Regions from separate parts of the Geodermatophilus sp. URMC 61 genome, predicted to be linked through region 2. Evidence: riboswitches for the same ligand, from Rfam matches in the RefSeq annotation. Region 2 holds a riboswitch; each other region holds the start of a gene.
What was found. Region 2 has a riboswitch for cyclic di-AMP ahead of ACU610_RS08980 (hypothetical protein). Riboswitches for the same ligand answer to the same signal wherever they lie in the genome.
Positions count from the first base shown of each region.

Region 1: another riboswitch for cyclic di-AMP. It lies ahead of ACU610_RS02850 (peptidoglycan DD-metalloendopeptidase family protein); the one in region 2 lies ahead of ACU610_RS08980 (hypothetical protein).
Region 3: another riboswitch for cyclic di-AMP. It lies ahead of ACU610_RS10240 (aggregation-promoting factor C-terminal-like domain-containing protein); the one in region 2 lies ahead of ACU610_RS08980 (hypothetical protein).

Region 1 is NZ_JBRFHZ010000002.1:603,429-608,071, forward strand. It holds gene ACU610_RS02830 (papain-like cysteine protease family protein) at 1-344, shown strand, start outside; gene ACU610_RS02835 (hypothetical protein) at 344-916, shown strand; tRNA gene ACU610_RS02840 (tRNA-Ile) at 1,081-1,154, opposite strand; gene pstS (phosphate ABC transporter substrate-binding protein PstS) at 1,189-2,289, opposite strand; cyclic di-AMP (ydaO/yuaA leader) riboswitch at 2,741-2,907, shown strand; gene ACU610_RS02850 (peptidoglycan DD-metalloendopeptidase family protein) at 2,919-4,124, shown strand; gene ACU610_RS02855 (maleylpyruvate isomerase N-terminal domain-containing protein) at 4,255-4,643, opposite strand, start outside.
Region 2 is NZ_JBRFHZ010000002.1:1,951,349-1,955,991, forward strand. It holds gene phaZ (polyhydroxyalkanoate depolymerase) at 1-195, shown strand, start outside; gene ACU610_RS08975 (class I SAM-dependent methyltransferase) at 215-847, opposite strand; gene ACU610_RS08980 (hypothetical protein) at 888-1,757, opposite strand; cyclic di-AMP (ydaO/yuaA leader) riboswitch at 2,042-2,194, opposite strand; gene ACU610_RS08985 (MFS transporter) at 2,335-3,489, opposite strand; gene ACU610_RS08990 (ABC transporter substrate-binding protein) at 3,545-3,928, opposite strand; gene ACU610_RS08995 (MarR family winged helix-turn-helix transcriptional regulator) at 4,118-4,492, shown strand; gene ACU610_RS09000 (alpha/beta fold hydrolase) at 4,568-4,643, shown strand, end outside.
Region 3 is NZ_JBRFHZ010000002.1:2,219,472-2,224,114, reverse strand. It holds gene ACU610_RS10255 (FMN-binding glutamate synthase family protein) at 1-116, shown strand, start outside; gene ACU610_RS10250 (FMN reductase) at 154-780, opposite strand; gene ACU610_RS10245 (LLM class flavin-dependent oxidoreductase) at 777-1,886, opposite strand; cyclic di-AMP (ydaO/yuaA leader) riboswitch at 2,089-2,249, shown strand; gene ACU610_RS10240 (aggregation-promoting factor C-terminal-like domain-containing protein) at 2,468-3,289, shown strand; gene ACU610_RS10235 (FmdB family zinc ribbon protein) at 3,427-3,699, opposite strand; gene fmdA (formamidase) at 3,762-4,643, opposite strand, start outside.

The DNA of each region.
Region 1 (4,643 bases), 1.3 Mb from region 2:
CCGGGATGAACGACATCGCCGGGGAAATCGATGCCGGCCGGCCGCTGTGCTGGCGGATCGGATGGAGCGGCGGGGGAGGACACTTCGCCGTGATCGAGGGCTATCGGCGGCTCCCCGCGGAGTGGGTGGCGGTCGACGACCCCTGGTACGGCGCATCGGATCTGCCGCTGAGCACGTTGACGACCGGTGGCTACCAGGGCACGGGCGACTGGACGCACACGTACTTCACCCGTCGCCCTCCCTTCTTCTTCCCACTCATCTGGCCCGAGCGTGAGATTCGCATCCCTGTACCCATCTGGACGCGCGTGCGCCAGCTGACCGAACTCGGTGGAGGTGGCGAGTGATGGCTCTGCACACGTTCGACCCGGATCCCGAAACCGTCGAAGCGGTACGGGCGCACCTGTCCGAGCTGGTCGGGCGGGCGGAGTTCTCCGCGCGCCGGCTGGCGAGAGCCAATCCGCTGGCGCTGGCCCTGGCGGCGCCGCACGAGATCTACTACCTGGGGCTTGACGAGCTCGCCGAGGGCAGGCCGGTCACGACGGCACGGCCGGTCGCGCAGGGCTTCCTCGTCCTCGACGGCGACGAGCCGGTCGCCAGCGCGGAGGTCGGTGGCGAGGGCTCCGGCTTCATGGTCACCGAGGGTCAGTTCGTGGAGGCCACAGCGCGGGCCATCGAGCGCGCCGAGCGCCGAGACGACATCGGGGACGCCGAGGTGCGGCTGCTGCGGATCCCCGCGGTGTACTTCATGGCACTGTGGCTGCACGACCCCGACGGGCGCGATGACCTCGTGATCCCGATGGAGCCGGCGCCGGCACCGCTGGAGGCCGGTCGCACCTACAGGTCCGAGGAGCTGATCGAGCCCCTCGCGGAGATGGCGCGTCAACGGCTGGACGGTGGCGAAGAACTCGGCGGCTGACCCTCGTCCCGAGCCCGAACCGAGCCAGACGCCGAGCTGCAGGCCTGCGTCCCGGAGTCGGGTGCGGGCCTGCTCGCCCGACGACCTCAACCTCAGCCGAACCCAATTCGCAAAGGATCAGCCGAGCTCGCACAGAATGCCGATGTCCTAAGACATCACACCCGTGGGGCGGGTGGGGCTCGAACCCACGACCCAGGGATTATGAGTCCCATGCTCTGACCGGCTGAGCTACCGCCCCGGAGGTGTCCAGACTGCCAGACGCGGTGACGATCTCAGGACGCGGTGCTGATGGCGTCGATCGCCGTCCGGGCCTGTTCCCGCAGCGCGTCCGAGATCGGTGCCGACCCGGCCACCTCGGCGGCCGCGTCCTGCCCCTCCTCGCTGGTCACGTAGGTCATGAAGTCCGCGACCAGGTCGGCGGTCGGCTGGTCCTCGTAGGCCATGCAGCCCAGGTGGTAGCTGACCAGCACGATGGGGTAGCTGCCGGACGCGGCCGTCGTCCGCTCCAGCTCCAGGGCGAAGTCGTACGGACCGCGGCCGGGCAGCGGCGCGGACCCTTCCACGACGGCGGCCGCGGCCTCCGGCGTGGGCGCGACGAACTCGCTCCCGACGCCGATCCGGGCCACGCCCAGGTCGCCGGCCTGGGAGAGGTCGGCGTAACCGACGGTCCCCTCGCCGCCGGCCACGGCGGCCACCACCCCGGAGTTGCCCTGGGCCGACTCGCCGCCCTCCACGGGCCATTCGCCGTCCGGCTCGAACGGCCAGGCCTCGGGCGCGGCGGCGGCCAGGTACTCCGTGAAGTTCTCGGTCGTCCCCGACTCGTCGGAACGGTTGACGGGGGTGATCGGCAGGCCCGGCAGCGCGACGCCGGGGTTGTCCGCGGCGATCGCGGGGTCGTCCCAGCGGGCGATCTGCCGGGCGAAGACCCCGGCCAGGACCGTGGGGGAGAGGTGCAGCTCCGCCACCCCCGGGAGGTTGTGCACCACCGCGATCGGCGAGATGTAGTTCGGCAGCTCGAACACCTCGCCGCCGCAACGCTCCCGTGCCGCGACGAGCTCCTCCTCGTCCAGCGGCGCGTCGGAGCCGGCGAAGTCGATGCCGCCGGCGACGAACTGCTCGCGGCCACCGCCGGAGCCGACCGGGTCGTAGTCCACGGTGACGCCCGGCTGCACGGCCGAGTACCCGGCGGTCCACCCCTGCATCGCCGCCTGCTGGCTGCTCGCCCCGGCGCCCACGAGTGCGCCGCTGAGGTCACCGGCGGCCACCGCGCCCTGGCCGCGCTCGTTCGGGGGCACGTACTGCGACAGCGCCACCGCCACACCGGCCACCGCGGCGACCCCGACGGCTGCGGCGACCTTCCTCCGGGCCGACACCCGCGTCCTCCCGCCATCCGGCCCCGCGCGCTCCGCGCCGGGCGTCCGGACACGACCCTAGGCGTCGCTCCCGGCCCCCACCGATCGGCACCCGGGGCGCCGTTACACGGGTTCCGTCTCCGCCGCCGAGGCCTGTGGACGACGCCCGGGCAGCGTCCACAGCCCCCCGATCGGAGTAGTGCGTGGCCGACATCACAGCAGACACGGGGTGTGAGAGCAGGTTCGGGCGGCAAACCGCGGAACTCCGGCGTTTCTGCTGGTCACCTCGCGCGTCACGACGGCACCACCGGTCACTGCACGGCGGTCGCGTGCTGACACCGCGTAGTGGAGGCGGTGCCCTGGCGGCAAGGCGGCGCGTCGGCTCCGTTACCCGATCGTGACCCGAGGCTCCGATCCGTGTAGGTTCCCCGACGGCCTTGCCGGGCTCAGCTCCTCGGGAACCGAGGGCCTCGGCACGGCTCCGCCGAACCGCCGACGTCCCGATCCGGGGCCGAGGTGGACCGGGGACCCACCGAACTCCTGGGGTGAGTCCTGCCTGCGCAGGGGGTGCGCAGGCAGGTAGGGCGCCGTCCGGCCCGAACCCGTCAGCTAACTCGGTAGGCGGTCGCGAGGATGGGAGAACTGTCGCCTTGGCGACCCTGCACCGCCTGAACACCGTGGTCCGCTGCGCCACGTCACCCCGCAGCCGCACGCGCGCGCCGCGCCGCGCCGTCGTCGTCGCCGCCGCGGTGGCCGGGCTCCTGGCCGGCACCCCCGTCGTCGCCGGCGCCGCGCCCGCACCCGCCGCCTCGGAGCAGGCGTCCCTCGAGGAGCAGGTCAAGGCCATCGAGGAGCAGGTCAAGGCGGCCGAGGAGCAGCTGCAGCGGATGACCGTCGAGGCGGAGGCCGCCGCCGACGCCGCGCTCGTCGCCCGCGCCCAGTTGGCCCAGGGCCAGGCCGAGGCCGAGCGGACCGCCGCCGAGCTCGCCGTCGCCCAGGCCGACGTCGTGGCGGCGAAGGAGGACATCGCCGCGCTCGGCCGCGAGGCCTACATGGGCGCCGAGGAGCGCTACGGCGACCTCGAGCTCATCCTCGACGCGCAGAGCCCGACCGAGCTGCTGCAGCAGGCCGCGACCATGGAGCAGCTCGGCGACCACCGCGCCGAGCGGCTGCAGGAGTTCCTCACCGTCCAGGCGCGGGTCGAGGAGGCGGACCGCGCTGCCCGCGCCGCCGTCGCGCAGCTCGGCGAGCTCGCCCGCAAGGCCGACGAGGCCGAGCGGGCCGCCAACGAGCACCTCGCTCGCGCCCAGGCCGACTACGACGCCCGTGCGGCGGAGAAGGCCCGTCTCGACGGGGAGCTGCGCCTGGCCGGAGAGCGGCTGCTCGCCTCGCAGGGCGCCGCCGACCCGGTCGCCGCGTGGAGCGCCCGCCAGTCACTGGCCAGCTCCGCCGACGTCTCCGGCATGCCGACCGCCGGCCGGATGACCTCCTGCTACGGCCCGCGGTGGGGGACCATGCACCAGGGCATCGACATCGCCGCCCCCATCGGCACCCCGATCTACGTGCCCGAGGACGGCGTCGTCCTGCAGGCCGGCGCGGCCAGCGGCTTCGGTCAGGCCGTGTACGTGCAGCACGGTGACGGGCAGATCACCCTCTACGGGCACGTGAACCAGTTCTACGTCGGCGCCGGCCAGGTCGTGAAGGCCGGGGACCACATCGCCGACGTGGGCAACAAGGGCCAGTCCACCGGGCCGCACCTGCACTTCGAGGTGCACCAGGGCGGGCTCTACGCCAGCCGGGTCAACCCGATGCCGTGGCTCCAGGCGCACGGCATCGCGCGGGGCGGCGCCTGCTGAAGAAGGACCCCGTCCTCCCCATCCCTCGCACGCTCGGGGCGGGACCCGAGAGGGGGCCGGGCGGGACGTTGGAGCGGGGCCTCACCGACGCGGCCGCCGGGGGAGTGCTCCTCCGGCGGCCGCGTCCGGTCTACCGCCGTCCGCGCAGCCGGCCGAGCAGGCCGCCCACACCGCCGAGGGTCTGCGCCGCCAGCGCCAGGATCGGGCCGCCCGGGATGCCCGGCGCCGACTGCACGATCGGCGCCAGGGCCAGCAGGCCGCCCAGCTCGTGCACGCGCAGCCGTCGCCGGGCCAGTGCCGCCACCGGGTTGACCCGGCCCGAGGCGGCCTCCAGGAGCAGGTCCGCCGGGGCCTCCACTGCGGTGCCGCGGACGTCGCCCGCGGGGGTCCGGCGCACCGTCCACCCGGAGTCGTCGGCGGCGAAGGCCCAGCCACCCTCCGGCGTCGCCAGCGTCGCGCCGCCGCTGACCCCCTCGCGGGCCGCCAGGGCGCCGGTCACGTCGGCCAGCGCGGCCAGGC
Region 2 (4,643 bases):
TCACCCGGGCAGACCGAGGCGGCGCACGCGTTGTGCACCGGGCTCCCGCCCGAGCGGCGACGCCACCACCTGCAGCAGGGCGTGGGCCACTACGGCGTCTTCGCCGGCTCGCGCTGGGAGGCCGAGATCTACCCGGTCGTCCGCGCCTTCATCGCCGAGCACGACGCCGCGCGGACGGTCGCCCCCCTCTTCTGACGCCCGCCGTGGGGCCGGCTCAGGGTCGGGTCGCGACCAGCGCGGTCCAGCAGCCGGCGAGCCGGGTGTCCTGCGCGGTCACGGTCAGCCCCGCTGCCCGGCAGGCGGCGGCGAGGCCGTCCGGGGTGGGGCGGTCGCCGTCGGCGGGGTGGCGGGAGACGGCTCGCAGCGGGCGGCTGTCGATGAAGCGCGCGGTCATCTCGCAGGAGTAGAGGCGCCCACCGGGCCGCAGCACCCGCGCCGCCTCCCGGACGACGTCCCGCCAGGCGTCGGCGTGGTGCAGGACGTGGTAGCCGAAGACCGCGTCGTAGGCCCCGTCCTGCGCGGTCAGCGCCGTCGCGTCGCCGCGCCGGACGTCGACCCGCCCGCCGAGGTCGCGGACCGCCGCCCGGCACGCCGCGACGCTGTCGTCGAACCGCTCGACACCGTCGGCGTGTGCGGCGCCGAAGACCTCCAGCGCCAGGCGCAGCCCCGTGCCCCGCCGCCCGGTGCCCAGCTCCAGGACCCGGCCGCCCGGCACCGGCCCGCCCAGCCGCAGCAGGACCGGCGCCTCGACGCGGCGCTGGACCAGCGCACGGACGCGCGAGTCCACCCAGAGGCGGTTGGCGTCGACGAGGGTCGGCGGGACGGGACGGGACGGGCTGTTCCCCATCGTGCCGTCCTGCCCCACCGGCGCGGCGGGCAACCGCGGGTCAGCCCCGGTAGTTCACGTGCGGGTGGTCCATGTGGTTCGCCGTCGCCCCGCCACGGTCCGCCATCGCCTTCCAGGAGCCGTTCGGCGAGGAGAGCATCCGCTGCTGCCAGATGACGTAGTCGACGCCGAGCTCGTCCCAGTGCGCGATGTGGTACGCGACGATCGCGTCCCCGAGCGCCGCGTTGGAACCGACCATGTAGTCCAGCGCCAGGCCCGACGGGTGGCCGCCCGGGTCGGCGGCGCTCGGCCGGGTGCCGCCCAGGGTGATCGAGCCGGCGCCGGGCACCTCGCTGACCACCCGGTTCGCCGCGGCCTGCACCACCCCGGCGATGGGGCCGGCGGTGTTGGTGATCCGCGCGACCCTACCGGCCGCGGCGGCCGAGGCCCGCGGCGCGGCCGCCGCGGGAGCGGCCGCGCCGGCCTGCACAGGGGCGGCGGCCGCCGCCACCGCGGCCTCGGCGGCCGCCTTCGCCGCGGCCTCCGCCTCGGCCTGCGCCTTCGCGGCGGCCTCGGCCTCGGCCTTCTGCCGGTCGAGCACCGCCTGGTCGGCAGCGGCCTGGGCCTGCTGGGCGGCGGTCTCGGCGGCCTCGCGGGTGCTGCGGCTGGCGGCGAGGTCCTGCAGCGGCTGCAGCTCGGTGGTCACGTCGACGGGGCCGGACCGGGCGGTCAGCCCGAGCTCCCGGGCGACGCTCACGGTCTCCGACGGGGCGGCCTCGGCCTGCGCGGCCGGCTCGGGGCCGACGACGGCGCCGACCAGGACGGCGCCGGCGGTGGCCACCCCCAGGTACAGGGCGGGGCGGCGGACGGCGGCGGGTGGACGGCGGCGGGCGCGGCCGAGCCGGCCGGCGGTCGTGGTGCGGGTGTCCATGGGTGGGTTCTCCGGGGTGCGGGCGCAGCGGCGCGCGCGGGCGCGCGGGATCTGCGGAGGCGTGCGGACGGCGGGGACTGCGGCCGTGCGGCGAGCGCCGGGGCGGGCGCACCGGAGGGAAGCGGCGGGGTGCCGGTCGAGCGGAGGTGCTCGAGGGGTCCGGTGGGCCTGCGCCGGCGGCGTCCGCAGCGGACGGCCGGGGCGGTCAGGTGCGCGAGCGCCCCCAGGACCGGAGCCGACGGGATGGCACAGCGGGGCAGCGGCACGCCATCCGGCGGCTCTCCGTTTCTTCCGTGAGCCGCCTACCGGGTTAGCTGACGGGTTCGGGCGGGAAGCAGCCCTTCCCGCCCCCGGACGTGCGTCCAGGAGCGGGATTCACCCCAGTACTGCGGTGGGTCCCCGGCTCGCCCCGGAGGGCGACTCGGCGGCGTCCGCTCGGGCCCCCTGCGGGGACGCAACGACCGAGCCGGACCCATCGACCGTAACGGCGTCATCGAACTGTGACAATCCGCTGCCCTCGCTTTGTGAGGTGACGCGCGTCGCGCACCTGTCGGATCGACGGCGGAGGGTGTAGGGGTCACCGTCGCGCCAGCACGCACAGCGCGGCCCCCGCGAGGGCCAGCGGGACGGCGAGCAGCAGCAGTCCGACCTGCGGGCCGTCGACGTCGGCGAGCCTCCCGCCGAGGAGGGGTGCGAGCAGACCGGCACACCCCCACGCGGTGAACACCCGGCCGTAGACCGCCGGGAACGCGCGGGCCCCGACCCGGTCCGCCGTCGCCGCCGGGACCAGCGCGGAGACCGCGCCGTAGGCCAGTCCGACGACGAGCAGGCCGGTCAGGACGACGGCGGGCGCGGTCGCCACGGCCAGCCCGGCGAGCGCGACGGCGGTGGCCGCGAGCGCGGCCGCCAGGGCGGGCAGGCGTCCGACGCGGTCCGACCACCACCCGGCACCCAGCCGGCCGGCCAGGTTGCCGGCGGCCAGCAGGGAGACGGCCGCTCCCGCCGCTCCCGGCCCCAGGCCCCGGGCGGCGGCCAGCGGCGCGGCGGCGGCGAAGACCACCAGACCGGGCGCCGCGCCTCCGGCGAAGAGGACCCACAGAGCTCCCACCGTCGTCCTCGACACCGGCTCCTCGACGCGGTCGCGGCGCTGCTCGTCCCCCGCACCGCCCGGGGCGAGGGCGGCGGCGAGGCCCACCAGCCCGGCGACGAGCACGGCCAGGACGGCCAGGCAGGTCCGCCAGCCGACCGCCGGCAGGACGTGCGGGGACGACAGGCCGAGCAGCACCGGCCCGGCCGCGTAGGCGCCGACCACCAGGCCGCTGGCCGTGCCCCGGCGCGGAGCGGGGACCCGGGCGGCGAGGGCGACCGCGACGCCGTAGGCCAGCCCGTTGGCCGCGCCGAACAGCAGCCCGATCCCCAGCCACGGCGTCCCGGGCTGCTCCCCCGCGGCGGTCAGGCCGAGCCCCGCCCCGGCGGCGAGGGAGGCTGCGGCCAGCAGCCGGCGCGGCCCCACCCGCGCCAGCAGGCGGCCCACCCCGAGCAGGACCACGGTGAACACGGCGAGGGCCAGCGCGAACACCGCCGGGCCACTGCCTCGTGGCGCCCCGACGTCGGCCACCACCAGGGGCGCCACGAGGCTCCAGGCGAAGAGCGTCCCGACCGCGAGGTCGGCCAGCGCACCGGCGGTGACCAGACGGACGGTCCCCGGCCGTCCGGCGGGTGTCCGGGTCATGGCCCCGGGGCGCGGGCGGACCGGCGTCCGCCCGCGCCCGGTCGCAGCGCCCCGGTCAGGAGGTGACGCAGACGGGCGTCTCCCCGGAACAGAAGACGCCCGGCCGGGACTCCCCGCCCTCGTACAGGGAGGTGTAGACGTAGGGGATCCTCCCCGCGGTCACGGGCGCCACGGCGTGCCGGACCGCCGAGATGTGCCAGCCGGTCGCGTCGATCCGCCCCGCGTCGATCAGCCGGCCGACGGCGGCTCCCACCTGCTCCGGCGGTGCGCCGCCGTCGATGACCTCGACGACCAGCTGCCGGCCGAGGACGCCGGCGTCGTTGATGTTCCGCGCCGTCGTCGCCGCGACCGCCTCGCAGGAGGGGCCGAAGAGGCCCGCGGGACCCTGCAGGGGCACCACCAGCCCGACCCGCGCGACCTCGGTGGATCGACGACCCATCGATCCCCCCAGGCGTGAAGTGCGTGGTCGTGCGAGCGGGACGCCCGGGACCTCTGCGAGAATCGGCCCGAGTCGGGCACCACTATGCTGACCCGCCCCGGCCATGGGAAGGGTCCAGGGCGAGGGAGAGGCGAGCATGCGGCAGGAGACGTCGGGGGGTCACTGCCCCACGTCGACCTGCTACGACAGGTGACCTCCGGCCTGACCTCCCGCGTCGAGGAGATCCTCGTCGGGAGCGACCTCACCCTGGACCAGTGGCGGATGCTGCACACCCTGACCGAGGGCGGCCCGCTGTCCATGAGCGACCTGAGCGGCCGCACCCGCATCTCCGGGCCCACCGTGACCCGGATCGTGGACCGGCTGGTGGAGCGCTCGCTGCTCTACCGCAACGTCGACGCGACCGACCGTCGCCGCGTCGTCGTGCACGCCGCCGAACGCGGCCGGGCGTTGTGCCGGTCGTTGGCCCCGCGGATCGCCGAGGCCGAGCGCGACGGCCTCGCCGCACTGTCCTCGGCCGAGGCGCGCACCCTGCGCCGGCTGCTGGAGCGGCTGGCGACCCTCTGACCCGGGCGTTCGGGGTTGCGCTGCGCACAGCCCGGCGAGCAGGCTGGCCGGCCTCCCACCTGAGAGGAACCCGCCGTGCCGGCTCCGACGGACCACGAGCTGTTCGACCTCGGCGACCTGCCGCTGCAGAGTGGTGGGACGCTGCGGGGCG
Region 3 (4,643 bases), 270 kb from region 2:
ACGAGCCCGGGTGGGGACTGCCCTCGGCCGCCGACCGCGCCGAGATCGCCCGGATCATGACGGCCGAGGCCCCGCAGGGCGGGTCGGCCGTCCCCTCGGAGGACGCCGTCCGCTGAGCGGGAGCCGGGCCGGGGCCCCGGACGGGGCCGGGCGTCAGGCGCCGGTGCCGCGGAGCAGCTCCTCGAAGGACGGGACGTCGGCGAACGGGTCGGCCGGGCGCCGCTGGGCAGGGCGACCGGCGACCAGGTCGGCCAGCTCGCCGGCCGCACGGTCGATCCGGCGGGCCAGCTCGGCGTCCACCCCGCCGGCACCGGCCCAGTCCTCCGACGCGGCGAAGACGCCGGTGGGTGCGGGGACGGCGCGCAGGTAGGCGAACAGCGGGCGCATCGCGTGCTCGATGACCAGCGAGTGCCGGGCGGTGCCCGCGGTGGCGCCGAGCAGCACCGGCGTCCCGGTGAGGGAGTCCTTGTCCAGGACGTCGAAGAACGTCTTGAACAGCCCGCTGTAGGAGGCCGAGAAGACCGGCGTCACCGCGATGAGCCCGTCGGCCCCGACGACCGTGTCGATCGCCGCGCGCAGCGACTCGTTGGCGAACCCGGTGACCAGGTCGTCCGCGAGGTCGCGGGCGTGCGTGCGCAGCTCGACGACCTCCACGGTCGCGTCGTCGCCCCGCTCGCGCAGGGCAGCGACGGTCGCGGCGGTGAGCCGGTCGGCCAGCAACCGGGTCGACGACGGGGTCGACAGTCCGGCGCTGACGACGGCCAGGGTGCGGGTGGTCATGCCGAGACCTCCTCCGGGGTGGTCTGGCGCGCGGCGACCAGCGAGGCGTGGGTGGGGGCGTCGGGCACGTGCGCGGGCTTGAGCGCGGCGAACTCGCGGCGCAGCACCGGCACGACCTCCTCGCCGAGCACGTCCAGCTGCTCGAGCACGGTCTTCAGCGGCAGGCCGGCGTGGTCGATGAGGAACAGCTGCCGCTGGTAGTCCCCGACGTACTCACGGAAGCCCAGGGTCCGCTCGATGACCTGCTGCGGGGAGCCGACGGTCAGCGGCGTCTCGCGGGAGAAGTCCTCCAGCGACGGGCCGTGGCCGTAGACCGGCGCGTTGTCGAAGTACGGCCGGAACTCGGCGATCGCGTCCTGGCTGTTCTTCCGCATGAACACCTGCCCGCCCAGGCCGACGATCGCCTGGTCGGCGGCGCCGTGGCCGTGGTGCTCGAAGCGGCGGCGGTAGAACTCCACCATCCGGGCGGTGTGCTCGGCCGGCCAGAAGATGTGGTTGGAGAAGAAGCCGTCGCCGTAGTAGGCGGCCTGCTCGGCGATCTGCGGGGAGCGGATCGAGCCGTGCCACACGAACGGCGCCACCCCGTCCAGCGGCCGCGGGGTCGAGGTGAAGCCCTGCAGCGGCGTGCGGAACTGCCCGGACCAGTCGACGACGTCGGTGTCCCACAGCCGGCGCAGCAGCGCGTAGTTCTCCACCGCGAGCGGCAGGCCGTTGCGGATGTCCTGCCCGAACCACGGGTAGACCGGGCCGGTGTTGCCGCGGCCCATCATCAGGTCGACCCGGCCGCCGGCCAGGTGCTGCAGCATCGCGTAGTCCTCGGCGATCTTCACCGGGTCGTTGGTCGTGATCAGCGTGGTCGCCGTGGACAGCTGCAGCCGCGACGTCTGCGCGGCGATGTAGGCCAGCGTGGTGGTCGGCGAGGAGGAGAAGAACGGCGGGTTGTGGTGCTCGCCCAGGGCGAAGACGTCGAGCCCGACCTCTTCGGCCTTCTTCGCGATGGTGACGATCGCCTGGATCCGCTCGGCCTCGGTGGGCGTGCGGCCGGTGGTGGGATCGGTCGTGATGTCGCTGACCGAGAAGACGCCGAACTGCATGTCGGTCTCCATTGGTTGAGAGTGCAACTACCGGCCGGTGCAACGCATCCGGTCGGTCGGTATTCCCCTCGCCCGCCTCCCTCGGAGGGAGGCGGGCACCGGACTGCGACGTGACTCACGTTCCCGATGTGATCGACGCGATTGTCACGGGACGGTAACGGCCCCTACGGTGGCTCACGTCCGGTCGGTCGTCTCGTCCCCGTTCGGGGAGCCTGGTCGGACGCCGCCGAGTCGTGTCCGCCGCCAGCGGACGCGAGCCGGGGACCCACCGCAGTACTGGGGTGAATCCCGCCCGCGAGCACGAGACGCGGGCCGGTAGGGCTGCTTCCCGCCCGAACCCGTCAGCTAACTCGGTAGGCGGCTCACGGAAGAACGGAGCTCGTCGCATGCCCCGCCCACGGGCCCTCGCGGCTCGCCGGCTCACCCGGCCGCGCGCACCTCGCGCCTCCTCCCCGGCCTGCTGACCCGGCACTCGACCGCGCCCGCCGGCACTCCGCGATCCGCCGACGCCCCCGTAGACCGCGCCGCCCCGGGCTGTCCTCTGCACGGAGGACCGAGCCCGCGCGCCCTCTCGCCACGGAGCCCCCCACCTGATGGACACCAAGCAGTTCCCGGCCGTCCCGGCCACCGACGCCCCCACCGACCGGACCACCCGCCGTCGCCTGCGGCTGCCCGCCCGCGGCCGCCGTCCGGCGATCCTGCTGGCCACCGCCGCCGCCGGCGCGGTCGTCGTCAGCACCGTCATCGGGGCCCAGCCGGCCGCCGAGGCCGAGACCGAGACGGTCCCGGCCTCGATGAGCGTGGCCGAGCAGCTCGGCATCACCGAGGAGTCGGCCCAGCAGCCGCTCGCCGCCCCGGCCGCCACCGAGCTGGCCCCGCTGCAGGACCTCGCCGCCTCCCGCAGCGAGCGCCAGGCCGCCGAGGTACAGGCCGCGCAGGCGCAGGCCGCCGCGGAGCAGGCCGAGCTGGACCGCCAGGCCGCCGAGAAGGCCGCCGCCGAGCAGGCCGCCCGCGAGGCCGCCGAGAAGGCCGCGGCCGAGGCCGCCGCCCGTGAGGCCGCGGAGCGCGAGGCCGCCGAGAAGGCCGCCGCATCGGCTGCGGCCCCCGCCGCGTCGTCCGCCGCGCCGCGGGGCTCCTTCAAGGACTACGCGATGAGCAAGGTCGGCAGCGCCCAGCAGTTCAGCTGCCTGGAGAACCTGTGGGGCAAGGAGAGCGGCTGGAACCCCGACGCGCAGAACCCCAGCAGCACCGCCTACGGCATCCCGCAGTTCCTGAACTCGACCTGGGCCAGCACCGGCATCGCCAAGACGTCGGACGGCTACCGCCAGATCGACGCCGGCCTCATCTACATCGACAGCCGCTACGGCAGCCCGTGCGGCGCCTGGGCGCACTCGCAGTCCACCGGCTGGTACTGAGAGAGGACCCCGTCCTCCCCACCCCTCGCAGGCTCAGGGCGGGACCCGGGACGGGGCCGACGGCCTGCCGGGGCGCGCCGCGCCCGTCCGACGCTACGACCGAGGGGCCGTCCGCACGGGCGGTCCCTCGGTCGTTCTCAGTGGTGGTGCCCGCTCCGTCGGGGGAACCGGCGCCCGGCCGGAGGGCCGGTGACCACCGGTTCACCGCTGCGCGCCCGCTCGACGCGCGCGCGGTCGGCCTTCCCGGCGTCGCGCAGCGGCCCTCTCCATGGCCTGCCGCCTGAGACGGCGTAGACCCGCCGGGCCGGTTGGTCGCAGGAGGGACAGACGGCGGCGTCAGCGACGTCCTGCATGTCCCGTCGCAGGTCGAACGGGCCGCACTGCGGACAGCGGAACTCGTAGAGGGGCACGGGGGCGTCTCCTGCCGGTGCTGAGGGTCCGGGGCGGGGCCGCCGCCCCGGACCGGGATCGGTCAGTCCGCGACCAGCTCGCGACCTCCGCCGGCACCCTCCGGCAGGAGACTCCGGTCGAAGATCGACAACGGGATGCTGAGCGAGACCGCGCTGTTGGGGATGTCCACCACGCCGCCGATCCGGCCGTCGATGGGCGCCGCCCCGAGGAACAGGTACGCCTGCTCGAAGGTCCAGTCCATCGCCGGCATCAGGTAGTTGATGGCGTTGAGGCAGGCTCGGCGGTAGGCGACCGTGGCGTTCATGTAGTAGTTCCGGCCGTCCTCCACGCTGATGCCCTCGAAGGTCAGGTACTCCGAGTAGTTCGGGCCGACCCGGCCGGGCTTGAAGAACGGCATGTCTGTCTTGTACCGCTCCATCCCGCCCTTGATGACGTCGAAGTGCAGGTCGATGAAGCCGGGCATCTCGATGGCGCCGCAGAAGGTGATCTCCCCGTCGCCCTGCGCAAAGTGGAGGTCTCCGATGGAGAACAGCCCACCGGGTACGAAGACCGGCATGTAGACCCGACTCCCGACGCCCAGGTCCTTGATGTCCACGTTCCCCCCGTGCTCCCGGGGCGGGATCGTGCGGCAGGCCTCGGCGGCGGCCCGTTCGAGGTCCGAGCCGCTCAGCCGGCCGAGGAGCGCGTCCTTCGGCTGCGGCGGGAGGGCCAGCGCCGGCACCTGAGGCGCGCCGGGTGTCTCGCCGCCGTGTGCGGGGATGTCCCCGGTCACCCGGTCGGGATTCAGGTCGATGAGGGCCTGCTCGCGGCGGTTCCACTCGGCGAGCAGCTCGGCGGAGGGAGCGCAGCCGAACAACCCGGGGTGGGAGTTGCCGATGAAGCGCACACCCGGGACGTGCCGGCTGGTGGTCCAGATGCCGTCGAGGTCCCAGATCGCCTTGGA